Regions from separate parts of the Neobacillus sp. NPDC097160 genome, predicted to be linked through region 4. Evidence: riboswitches for the same ligand, from Rfam matches in the RefSeq annotation. Region 4 holds a riboswitch; each other region holds the start of a gene.
What was found. Region 4 has a riboswitch for cyclic di-GMP ahead of ACIQXV_RS01210 (anti-repressor SinI family protein). Riboswitches for the same ligand answer to the same signal wherever they lie in the genome.

Region 1 (3,142 bases), on a different contig from region 4:
GTAAATAGATTACCAGAAAAATAGGAAATTATATATAGAAAAAATGTGTAAAATGTCGTTTTGAATTTAGAAGGGACGGCTTTCATCCAATATTAAAGCTGCTTTTTTACTATTAATTATGTCGAAAATGCAGAAATGTATTAAATGAAATGTTGAATGATGGTGATAGTCGTTGAAAAAGGAATTGTTACCGTCATTCCAAAGGTACTCTAGCTGGTACCATTGCCAATATTGCCTTTGTAGCCATTGAGAATGTAAAGATTGTTGGTAAGGTCGCCAAAGGTGAAATGACTGTATTAGAAGGCCTAAACAAAATGGAGATTACTACTACATCTATTGTAGCAGGGCTTGCAGCGGGTGAGAAGATACATTAATTGGTGCTCAAATAGGAGCTGTCTTGGGACTATTCGGTGTGGACATTGGTGGTTTTGTTGGCAGAACTGTAGGATATATGGTAGGGTCTAAATTTGCAGAGACCGTCGTTAAGGGAGTACAAAAGGTAAGGGGAAGTAGCCACTACTACAGGTATATCATTTGTTAAAAGTGTTTCATCCAATGTCAAAGAAATTAAAGGTTTAGTCCGTAGCCTTTTTTCATGATCTTCCTTAACATTCCGAATTTCAGGGGCAGAACCAGTAGCTATCAAGTTAAGAAAAGTAGCTGGCTTAAAGCTTATTCCCTTAACCATTTTTCGTGTGCTTAATGATGAGAAGGTACCAGTATATGGTGACGGCAAAAATATCCGTGACTGGTTGCACGTACTAGATCATTGTGCTGCTATAGATCTTGTTCTACATGAAGGTGTAAATGGTGAAATCTATAATGTTGGCGGTCATAATGAGCGAACAAATTTAGAAGTTGTTAAAACTATAATTAGCACATTAGGAAAATAGGAAGAACTAATAGAATTTGTTATTGACCATTTAGGTCATGATAAGCGCTATGCTATTGACCCTACAAAGTTGGAGAAATTAGGTTGGAAACCGACTTATACATTTGAAACGGGAATTGCTCAAACCATTGAGTGGTATTTAGATAATAAATGGTGGTGGGAGCAAATCATTAGTGGGGATTACAAGAATTATTTTGAAAAACAATATACGTTTCATCAAGATTAATTAATATATTTGTAGGACTGTCTGTTTTTTATACAGACCGATTACTTGATACAAGCATTTCTTGGGGCAAAAAAATCTGCATCTTACATACATAATGCAGATTTTTTTTCATCCAGATTGTCATTGATTAAGTACTTACTAATGTTTTCTTGATTTGATCGGATAAAGTTTTGTAGGCTGTCCGGGATAAGCTTGTCCACACACTCTAGAGTATGTGGATTCAAGGAGACCTTTAACAATGCTTTTTCTTGCATATCTAGACATTTAACTGATACCTTTAGTTTTTTATTTGCTATTTCTACGATTTGATATCTCATTGGGCAGTCGCACGTATACTTGGTTTGAATAGTCTACAGAATGCCTGTTTAAGATTTTCAAGGCATTCTACTCGTATTCTTTCTTCACAGACAAAGTCATTAAGCAATTCACTTTTTAACCTAGAGTAAGTCATCGAAATTTGATCATCTGCTTGCTTATTTACATGATTTTGTTTTGCTTCATGTAGTAATTCTCTTTCATAGTACTCAACAGAACCGAATAAAACAGTCATTCTGGTTTCCACCCTTCTTCGAACTAAATTTAAAAAGGTAATTTTAAATACTAGCAAAACTCTACTGCTTTCCTTTTTTGTACTCCTATTCTCTTTAAAAAGAAAAAAAGCCCACAAAAAAGATTGGTGGCCAAAATGTATGTTAGGCTAATAAAAAAGCTTTAGCTGTATATCCAATCCATTTGGCAGCCCGACTATCATAGCACTTTCGCCTTAGATTCGCAGCTTTGCGTCCCCGACTTTCGAAGGGTTTGCCTTTTTCTTATTGATACTTTTATACTATTACTAAGAAGTGCATTTTTCAACAAAATTCATCATTTTTTGCAAAAATATACAGGACGTTAGGATCAGACCCCCACTCAGCTAAAGTTTAAAGCGGTAAAGCACAAAGGTTTAATCCAAGAGCTAGTCTCTATGGTTTTGTTCTTTAATTTGTCAGAATTTATTATCAAATTTGGTAGGAATTTAGAGGTTTTTGTTGAATTACGTATTTGGTAAGGAACTTAGTTGAGAGGGGTGCCCTAGTTGTCAAGAAATCACCGCATTTGGTTTCCTGGTGCCAAGTATCATATTACGAACCGAGGTAATCGGAGGGCTGCTTATTTTATGATGATTTTGATCGTGAAGTGTACATAGAGCTCCTAGAAGAAACACGTAATTGTTATCCTTTTTGTCTCCACACCTACTGCCTCATGACCAAGCACATTCATCTTCAATTAGAAACCCTTCACCATCATCCAAAAGATATTATAAAAATGCTGAATTCTAGATATGCAATGTATTTTAATAAACGTCATCACCTTGTAGGTCATGTTTTTCAAGGCAGGTACGGAGCAGAACTAATTGATACTGCGGAGTATCTATTGGAAGTTAGTAGATATATTCATATGAATCCAGTTGAAGCGAAAATGGTGAAGTTTCCTCAAGATTATCGGTGGAGCAGCTATATGGCTTATATATCGAACTCCACAAATCCACATGTTACAACCTCAAAAATATTATCTCATATTCTTGAACCGCAGAAAGAAAATTACCGCAAATTTGTTGAAGGTGCAGTAACTATAATTCCTTCAAAATCTTAGTGTAATGGAACATTTTAAAAAGTTTGATAAGAAATAGTAGGAGGTTATTTTCAATGGCTGTAAAAGCGTTCAGTATTGGATTAAAGGGGCTAGAAGGTTATCTAGTGCAGGCAGATGTAAGGATCAAACCTGGTACGGAATCGATGGTGATTGTTGGTTTGCCGGATGCCTCAGTAAAAGAGTCGAGGGAACGTGTCATTGCGGCACTTGGTCATTTTGATGTTGATGTTACCGATCGAAAGATAGTCGTTTATCTTTCACCATCAGAACAAAAGAAAAATGGGCCACTATTTGATTTGGCCATCGCGATTGCTGCTTTAAAAGAGCTGAGTTTGATAAAAGTGGCGATTCCAATGGATACTGCGTTTATTGGTGCATTATCTCTTGATGGC
Region 2 (3,142 bases), on a different contig from region 4:
GTTCCCGTGGTATCCACTGAAGTCATAGATGAACCATCTCCAGAACATCAAGTCATTAATAAGGAATCCTCTGAAGACAATGATTTGTTGGACATTTTATCGGGATTAATCACTAACGTACAGCAGCTACCGGGAATTAATCTAAACGAACTTCTAAGAAGTTTATACCAACTGACAAACATGGCGCTTCAGAACCAGGACGCAGTTCAGCAGATAGCGAGTATGAAATCGGAAATCAACCTCGAAAAAGAAGCTATGCGAGAACAGTTAATGAAAAAAGAACAACAGTTTATTCTGGAGAAAAAGCGCAATGATGAATTACAATTAGAGGTTGCTAAGCTGGCAAAAGAAATAACAGCATTTAACAAGTTGGGAGACGCGGCCAAAATTCAACATTTGAAATCATATAATCAAAGACTTAACTACATCATTGATAGTTTTGGTGTAGTCCTTCAAGTTAGCGGTTAAATTTAATTCTTAAAATGAATGTAAAAACGGTATTAGCAAAAAAACATCAATTTATTTTTATCTTTTCTCCTTAACTATTTTTTATTTCAACCGATATAAATAATAACATCAATGAAATGGAAATTGAGAGGAGTAATCAATTATGGCTTTTAGTAATCCATATCAAACCTATCAAAAACAAGCGGTCATTACTTCTAAACCAGAAGAATTAACATATTTGTTATACCAAGGAATGATTAAATTTATTCGGCTTTCTAAAATGGCGCTTCAAAATAATAATCTAGAGGAGAGTCACGGTTACAATCTAAGAGCCCAGGATATTGTGAGCGAGTTAATGGTATCTTTAAAAAAAGGGTACTCCATCTCAGATTCTTTGCTTTCGTTATATGATTTCATGAAGTCTCGTTTAATTGAGGCCAACATTAGTAAAAAAATTGAGATTTTAGAAGAAGTGGAAGGATATGCTTTAGAATTATCGGAAACATGGTCTACGGCAATGAAGCTAAATAAAACTAAGAACTAAGGTCTGATAAAGCAATGGACGAATTGATAACACGTATTTATGACATCACTGTAGAAATGAATCATGCACTAAAAGATGATGATTATGAGAAATTTGATCACCTATTAAATACTCGGAACAGCATAATGATCAAAGTTGATACGGTGAGAGCTGAAATCCCAGGCTTCCAATATACAGCTAAAGAAAAACAATTGTTGGAAGAAACTCGTACCATTGATCAGCGTTTGACATCACTTTTAAAAGTAAACATAAGTGAAACCCAACACTCCTTAAATCAAATGAAACAAAAGGAACAAGTTACTAAAAAGTACCGCCCGTATATCAAACAAACAAATGGAGTTTTTTTAGACTCAAAAAAATAATAGTATGCGTGGTCTCTCATTATCTGATGAGTGATCACGCATTTTTTTGTTTAAAATGACTAAAAATTGAACGAGTAAAAGGTTCATAAATTATTCTGGCACAAATCAAAATTACTGAAAAAAGAATCTTTTTTTGGGTACAACAAAAAAATATATCTTTTGAACTAGTATTTTCGACACAAAATGATAAAATAGTAGTATATTCGCTAATGGTAAAACATTCTATTATTTAAGAAGAATATAAAAAAACCGAATCAAGATAAAGGCACACCTGATGAAAATCAGTGTCGCAAAGCTATAGGGACTAAGGTGCTTTTGTACTATGTCAGCCAGTTTACCAAAAAGATTAAGGTATTATTCATAGGTACTAAATGTCTAGATGAGGATAGATTTTCTGTGTCTACAAAGATATTTATTGTCTATTACCTCCCTTTGGTAAAGGTGAGGTTCTTTTTTTGCGACAATTTGGGAGGAACTTATGTACTCTTTAACAACCCGTTAACGGAGGGAAGATATCCATGACTCATCAACAAGTAATGGACAAACGAACGTATGGTCAGCTTTATAATTTTATGGAATATAAAAAGATGAGACCCTTCTTCGTAAAACCTATTAAAATAACAATGGGAAACCCAATCAATGAAACGTATTACCTGGTAAAAAATGTTGTATACAAGGGAAAGCAGATTCTTGTAATGAAGCAAAAAAAGGATTCAAAGACGATTATGTTGGTAGAAGCGGAAATAAAAGATGGGAAATTAATACATGTTTCTATGGTCTCAGAAGAGGTATTAGTGGAAGTTAGCGGGATGTTAGAAAAAATTATTTAATACTCTATAGGATACTACGGGAAGAACAAATACGGAAAGTGAGAATAATGAGACAAAAAGTTTCAATTCGTTTGCTTGACCACATATTCATATTTCGTGGTCACGTTTCTTCTGAATTTTGCTAATTAATCGATGAAAATCAACAATTTGGATGAATAGTGTTACATAGAATATCTGGGATGAAAGGGTGCTATCCATTGATTAATGGTGAGGATTGGTTTACGAAAACAATGCTAGTTAATACATTATCCAGGACGCAAAAATTACGGTCGCCTATGGAGGGAACCACTTCCGGAGGTGAGAATTTATTTACCGCAGTCTTAAATCAACTTTTAATGCAGCAGGAATTACAATCGACAGTACAACCACAAATCAATTCCTTTGTCCCAAATATTATGAATGAAATCAACCAATATACGAGTAATCAAAACATGCCTTTAAACACGAATGAACCGTTACGATTCCAGACATTAAACGCAGATAAATTAAATCAAGTTTTGGGCGGGAAATTAAAAGGAATGGGCGAGGTTTTTGTTAACGCTGGAAAACGGTTTAATATCAATCCGGCTTTGTTAACAGCTATTGCTCAGCATGAAACAGGGAATGGGAAATCTCGTGCTGCCAATGAAAAAAATAATATTGCTGGAATGATGGGTATTAATGGCTTGAAATCGTACTCCTCCATTGAAGATAGCATTATGGATATGGCTCGCAATCTTAGTAAGAATTATTTAGGAAAAGGCTTATCAAGTATTCCTGGGATTGGTGCGAAGTATGCTCCTATTGGCGCGGATAATGATCCGTCCGGTTTAAACAATCAATGGGTATCTGGGGTGACCAAGTTTTTTGAACGGCTTACTGTGTAACAAGCAGTGATATAGACTTCAGCTATGAAAAAAATGGTAGCTTTGAAGCACTTTTTTATAGTATATTGATATAGAATGTTTTTAATTTTTGAT
Region 3 (3,142 bases), on a different contig from region 4:
GAAAATGTCGAGTATATGATTGAACAAATTAAGGATAAATTAAAAGTGCTAAACCTTGGAGCGATTAAGCCTTCTCACTTTGATGAAGAAATGTATGAAGAATTAAAAGAGATTTACGATATGGTCATGAGAAAGAATTCATTTAGTCCGAATGAAATGCAGGCATTGGTGGAAGAGCTTGGGAGTCTAAGAAAAAAGTAAGGAAAAAACCCGTTATTACATTTGAATAACGGGTTTTTTTTTATTTTTGTTCGGTTAAGATAATGGGGCCATCTTTTGTGATCGCAAGTGTATGCTCATATTGTGCCGAATATTTACCGTCAAATGTTCTTGCCGTCCAGCCATTGTCGTCCATCTTCGTTTGGTATCTGCCGATATTCACCATTGGCTCAATCGTAAACACCATACCTTCTTTAATTCTTGCCCCTTTTCCAGGTAGTCCATAATGGGGAACATCCGGTTTCTCGTGAATCACGGCACCAATACCATGGCCAATAAAGTCACGAACTACAGAAAGACCTTCACTTTCAACATATGTTTGGATTGCATGGCCAATATCCCCAATTCGATTCCCGACAACGGCCTGTTCAATTCCCTTGTATAAGGCTTCCTTTGTTACTTTCAATAAATGATCTGTTTCATCGGTAACTTTGCCAACTGCATAAGACCATGCTGAATCGGCCAAGGCTCCATTGTAATTAACCACCATATCAATTGTTACAATATCACCATCTTTTAATGGTTCCTTTCTAGGAAAGCCATGGCAAACTTCGTCGTTGATGCTTGCACAAGTAGCATATTCATAGCCTTTATAGCCTTTTTGTTCCGGTGTCGCTCCACTTTTACTTAGAAATCCATTAACAAATTCCTCTATTTCCCAGGTTGTTACACCTGGTTTTATTAATTTAGCAATTTCTTTATGGCAGGCTGCAAGTATATCTCCAGCCTTTTTCATCGCTTCAATTTCACGTTGTGATTTAAGGACAATCATTTAGCAGTATCCCCTTCCATTTTTGTTTATTTTTATGTATGTTTAACAATATGGTTCAACGCAGCATCATTATTCGTAAAAAAATAATACTTTAGGTTGGCAACACTTATAATATTACCTCTATCTGCTCATTTTTTCAAAATATCTTAGTTATGAAACGATCTTTCCCAATGTTCATTATATTGTAATATTAACATGTTCTTAATATGGTACTTTTCCATTCTTTTTGGTAGAATATATATATTAATATTAAAAATAGGTGTGTGAGACCCAATGATCGGTGACCGCGTTAAAAAATTTCGCTTAGAAAAGAAAATGTCATTATCCGAACTTGCTGAACAAGCAGGAGTTGCTAAATCTTATTTAAGTTCGCTTGAAAGGAACCTGCAAAAGAATCCATCCATTCAATTTCTCGAAAAAATTGCTGCTGTATTAAATCTTCCAGTTGAGTATTTAATCCATGAGCAAATTGACAAGGATGAATTAGATAGCGGTTGGATGAACCTAGTCAAAGAGGCTATGAATTCAGGTGTTTCAAAGGAACAATTTCGTGATTTCCTTGAATTTAATAAGTGGCGGATCAATCAAAATAATAACGATTAAATAAGCCTTTTTGCTCAAAAAGAAAAGCATTCTACAAAAATGTCGTTTTTTGTAGAATGCTTTCCTTTTTTTAGTATGTACTTGGTGATTCTTGGTGATGGTCTCGATTAAGAAAATCCCGTACATCTTCAATTGATAATCCAAGTTCCTTTGCCTCAAATATGAGTGCCATCCATTCCTGATCGATTACATCCACATCTCTTTCTGTAATAACCATTTTTCTCACCCCTAAAATACATATCGTATTCCAGGTAGCCCGGCCACCGTAGCAAGTTTGATTCTTGCCTTAGATCCTCGGCTTTGCGTCCCTGTTTTTCAACAGGTTTGCCTTTTTCTGTCTCCAGTACAACTTAAGCATTACCGATTACCTTATTTGCTTTTCTCCCGCTAGGTCGATTTACTTAATTCTATATGATATGTTCATTATATCTAGTCCTTTTATAACAGGGTGTTATATTTTGTCACTTTTATTAACTTTCTAACTACTTTTTCATACAAAATATTCCAAAAACCAACATAAAAATCCCTTAATTTAACTTTAACGTAACTCAATTACTGAAGTATTTCTTGAAAGATTCCTGTAATGATTGTTGATTTAATTCAGAACTTACTGTATCACTCGTCTGAAGGGTAATCAACGAACATGATACACCAATTTTACAGGCGTCTTCCGTGCTGAGACCTTTTAAATAACCAAATAAAATCCCTGCAATAAGTGAATCTATTGAGCCAGTCACATCCACAACCGGGACACTTGGCGGTACGATTGCTCCTGCTTCACCATTGTTTGTAAAATAAATGAGGCCTTTCTCCCCTCTTGTGATTACGACTTTCTCAACACCCTTTTTCATAATCACTTCTGCGGCACGGTAGAAATCTCCTTCTGAGGTAATTTCTAGTTTTGACAGGGCCTCAGCCTCTTTATGATTGGCGATTAACCATGTAACACCTTCTAAGGAATCAGGTAATTTATCAGCTTTAGAAACGGATACTGGGGTAATACAAATAGGAATACCTGTATTTTTACAGCTAGTTATCACTTGCCCGATTACTTTTGCAGGAAAATTCGTATCCAGTAAAATCATTTTTGCACTTTGAATATGGCGTATATTGTTTTCAAAGAAATATTCCTTCACTTCATTGTAAATTGACATATTTGCAAAGGCGACCGCCATTTCACCGTCATCATCAAGTACCGCTGTATAGGTTCCTGTGCTTTCTCCGTGGATTATTTCAGTGGGGCTCACATCTACAAAATCTTTCGTGTTTTGCATGAGCCATTCCCCTTCAGTGTCTGCTCCTACATAGGATAATAAAGATGTTTTCAGTCCGATCCGTCCCGAATTTTCCGCAACATTTCTTGCTACCCCGCCTTTAGTTTTCGCACTTATGGCTGGGTTTGATGTTCCGTACGCTAACGGTTTCAATGTTTGAATTTTCCAATCCACATTAGCTCCACCGATACAGATAATATCTATTATTTTTGTTTCCTTCATGTTCATGTCAGCATAACCCCTTTGGAAACATATTTAATTAAGTCAGAGTCTG
Region 4 (3,142 bases):
TGACACTATTCACTGGTTCCTTTCTGGTTGCATTCCACGTGAATATATATTAAGATAATCGTATAATTATCCACGTTTATTTTTAGAAAAATAACCACCACGGAGGAGCAACCATGTTACAGACAAAATTAGTAGATTCAGAGCTAATTGATTGGACGATTCAGCAGCGCCGGCATTTTCATATGCACCCGGAGTTATCAGGACAAGAATATAAGACAGAAGCCTATGTAAAAGAGAAATTAACGGAATTTGGTATTCCGACAGATTCGCGGTTTTCAGCACCCAATGTGATTGCTTTTTTTAAAGGAACAGAAGGAAAAAAGACAATTGCGCTAAGGGCCGATATGGATGCCCTGCCGCTTCATGAAGAAGGAGAAAACAAGCCGTATATTTCAACGGTCCCCGGCGTTATGCACGGCTGCGGCCATGATGGTCATACTGCTACATTGCTCGCGGCTGCAAAATGGATGAGCGAAAATCCACATCTTGTAAAAAACAATATTGTCTTAATTTTTCAAAGCTCTGAGGAAGCCTCGCCAAGCGGCGCACAACAGCTTGTAAAAGAAGGGATTTTAGACGGAGTCGATGCTATCTACGGCATTCATTATATCTCTGGAATGCCGCTTGGAGAAATTGGCTTTGCCACCGGCTATGCCATGGCCTCGAGCGACGACTTTGACATCACAATTGAAGGAACAGGAGGTCATGGCGGCTATCCACATGAAACGGTGGACCCGATCTACATCGCGACCCACCTTATTCAGGCGTTTCAATCGATTGTCAGCAGGAACTTAAACCCGCTGCATGCAGGCGTCATTTCGTTTGGCGGGATGCAAGCAGGCAATTCCTATAATGTTATTCCTGAAAAAGTTACACTGCAAGGAACGATTCGAGCGTTGACGTTTGAAGGAGCCGAACTGATGCACAAAAAAACAGCACAGCTAACGGAAGCTATTTGCGCAAGCTTTGGCGCAAAGGGGCACTACCACTTTATCGAGGGAACGCCGCCATTGTACAATCACCCGGAGGCATGCGAAGTTGCGAAGGGAATTATCAAAAAATCCTTTGGCGAAAATGTCTTCGTGGAAAAGGAACCAGTAATGGGCGCTGAAGATTTCTCCTATTATTTAAAGGAAAAAACCGGAGCCTTCATCAACGTCGGAATGAAAAGTGAAAATAGTCAATATCCGCACCACCATCCAAAATTTGACATCGACGAAGCCGCCATCCCCGCTGGGATCGAGCTGATGATTCAATTGGCTTTGAATGCCTAAATCAACTATAAATATAGTAGAAAGAATGGAGCTTCGTTTGGTGTTTAAAACGGCATAGATGACAAAGGAAATCCATTCGCAAAGCCAAAATATTGGATTGCAATTTGGCAAGGAGAAAAAAAGCATTCCGCAAAAAGATAATTTTTGCAGAATGCTTTAAATTTTTTGTATGTATGCTAGTTATTCACAGGTATTTTACTTGTAGCTAATCTTGATGTAAGAACGCCTGAACGGTTTCAATTGATAATCCCAATTCTTTTGCCTCTAAAATGAGTTCCAGCCATTCCTTGTCGATGTCCGTAACTTCTCGGTCTGTCATTAACATCCTTATCACCCCTAAAATACACACGTATTCCAGGTAACCCGGCCATCATAGCATGTAGCACCTGCCTTAGACCCTCGGCTTTGCGTCCCCTTTTTTCAAAGGGTTTGCCTTTTTCTGTTTCAAATCCCATTGAAACAATACAATTTTACCATTTCCACTAAACATTCATAGGTTTATATACTTAATTCAAAGATGATATCTTTATTATATCTAGTCCTATTTTATTAAATTGTTGTATTTTGTCGTTTTACTAAAAGGTTTCCTATTTAATTTATTACAAATTCCTACAAAATATTTACAAAATCCGCTTAATTCCCCATGTATTAATCTAGCAAATATAATTTGTTCTCCCTCCTTTTTAAATCGTTAGAATCCGTTTGATAGTAAGCAATTTATCTTCTTATGTAGCCAGAACGATTCGGAGTAGTCGTTCTTTATAATGAACCACTAAGTTGAGTATATGCTAAAATAGTAAACTTGAAAAACCCAACAAACAGGTCTTTTCACCTAAATAACGACAATTATCGTTCTTTTTATCGTTAAATCTCGTGTTTCCTTACTTTTTTTGCATTCAATAAAGAACGCTCTGTTCATTATAATGTATTAGCATGTTTTTCAACCAAATCCATTTCTTCTGTTCTTAAAAGAGAGTAAATAAAAAAAACGGCACAAGCCAAATATAGTTGAGTGTCAATCAAAAGGGAAAATCTCACATTTTTTATATTCACCCCACGAATTTTTTGCTATTCTATATGATAGATGTAAAAAAATTGTATATTTTTTGGAGGATCTGCCGAATGAGGACTACTAAAAAGAAAAGAAAGTGGCTTAAAGTAACTGGAATTATCCTTTTAGTTTTGTTAGTTGCTGGTGGCGCTTATGCTTTTACAGTATATAAATCTTTTAAAAATGCTGTCGAAACAATGCACCAGCCAATTGAACGGAAACAATCGGAAAAACGTCAAGAACCAGTAACGTTCAAAAACAAAGACCCATTTTCCGTATTAATGTTAGGTGTGGATGAACGTAAAGGGGACAAAGGTCGTTCTGATACAATTATCGTATTGGCCGTAAATCCAAATAATAATTCAGTAAAAATGCTGAGTATTCCGCGTGACACCCGTACTGAAATAATAGGAAAAGGGAAAGAAGATAAGATTAACCATGCCTATGCATTTGGTGGAATCCCAATGTCAATGGATACAGTTGAGAATTTCCTTGATATTCCAATCGATTATTATATGCAGGTAAACATGGAAGGATTTAAGGATATCGTTGATGCTGTTGGCGGAATTACAGTCCAGAATGATTTAGACTTTACGCAAGATGGATTCCATTTTACAAAGGGAGCATTGAATCTGTCTGGTGAAAAAGCTTTAAGCTATACTAGAATGCGTTACGAAGACCCAAGGGGTGACTTTGGCCGTCAAACAAGGCAGCGCCAAATCATTCAGGGAGTCATTCAGGAAGGAGCAAGTGTATCAAGTTTGACTAATTTCTCTGATATTTTCGCCGCCCTTGGCAAAAATGTAAGGACCAACCT

Region 1: linked by a shared signal. The riboswitch ahead of ACIQXV_RS17240 (hypothetical protein) and the one ahead of ACIQXV_RS01210 (anti-repressor SinI family protein) in region 4 are both predicted to bind cyclic di-GMP.
Region 2: linked by a shared signal. The riboswitch ahead of ACIQXV_RS10295 (hypothetical protein) and the one ahead of ACIQXV_RS01210 (anti-repressor SinI family protein) in region 4 are both predicted to bind cyclic di-GMP.
Region 3: linked by a shared signal. The riboswitch ahead of ACIQXV_RS02455 (anti-repressor SinI family protein) and the one ahead of ACIQXV_RS01210 (anti-repressor SinI family protein) in region 4 are both predicted to bind cyclic di-GMP.

What each region holds. Positions count from the first base shown of each region.
Region 1 is NZ_JBIWDU010000011.1:214,182-217,323, reverse strand. It holds partial or broken gene ACIQXV_RS17245 (dTDP-glucose 4,6-dehydratase) at 669-1,118, shown strand; gene ACIQXV_RS17240 (hypothetical protein) at 1,432-1,668, opposite strand; cyclic di-GMP riboswitch class I at 1,850-1,934, opposite strand; gene ACIQXV_RS17235 (transposase) at 2,295-2,750, shown strand; gene ACIQXV_RS17230 (magnesium chelatase domain-containing protein) at 2,804-3,142, shown strand, end outside.
Region 2 is NZ_JBIWDU010000006.1:102,545-105,686, forward strand. It holds gene ACIQXV_RS10280 (hypothetical protein) at 1-468, shown strand, start outside; gene fliS (flagellar export chaperone FliS) at 611-991, shown strand; gene fliT (flagellar protein FliT) at 1,006-1,353, shown strand; cyclic di-GMP riboswitch class I at 1,608-1,694, shown strand; gene ACIQXV_RS10295 (hypothetical protein) at 1,872-2,183, shown strand; gene ACIQXV_RS10300 (glucosaminidase domain-containing protein) at 2,381-3,049, shown strand.
Region 3 is NZ_JBIWDU010000002.1:105,469-108,610, forward strand. It holds gene ACIQXV_RS02440 (DUF1128 domain-containing protein) at 1-201, shown strand, start outside; gene map (type I methionyl aminopeptidase) at 242-991, opposite strand; gene ACIQXV_RS02450 (helix-turn-helix domain-containing protein) at 1,265-1,594, shown strand; gene ACIQXV_RS02455 (anti-repressor SinI family protein) at 1,665-1,811, opposite strand; cyclic di-GMP riboswitch class I at 1,842-1,933, opposite strand; gene ACIQXV_RS02460 (carbohydrate kinase family protein) at 2,143-3,096, opposite strand.
Region 4 is NZ_JBIWDU010000001.1:281,597-284,738, reverse strand. It holds gene ACIQXV_RS01215 (M20 metallopeptidase family protein) at 114-1,274, shown strand; gene ACIQXV_RS01210 (anti-repressor SinI family protein) at 1,480-1,599, opposite strand; cyclic di-GMP riboswitch class I at 1,629-1,718, opposite strand; gene tagU (polyisoprenyl-teichoic acid--peptidoglycan teichoic acid transferase TagU) at 2,397-3,142, shown strand, end outside.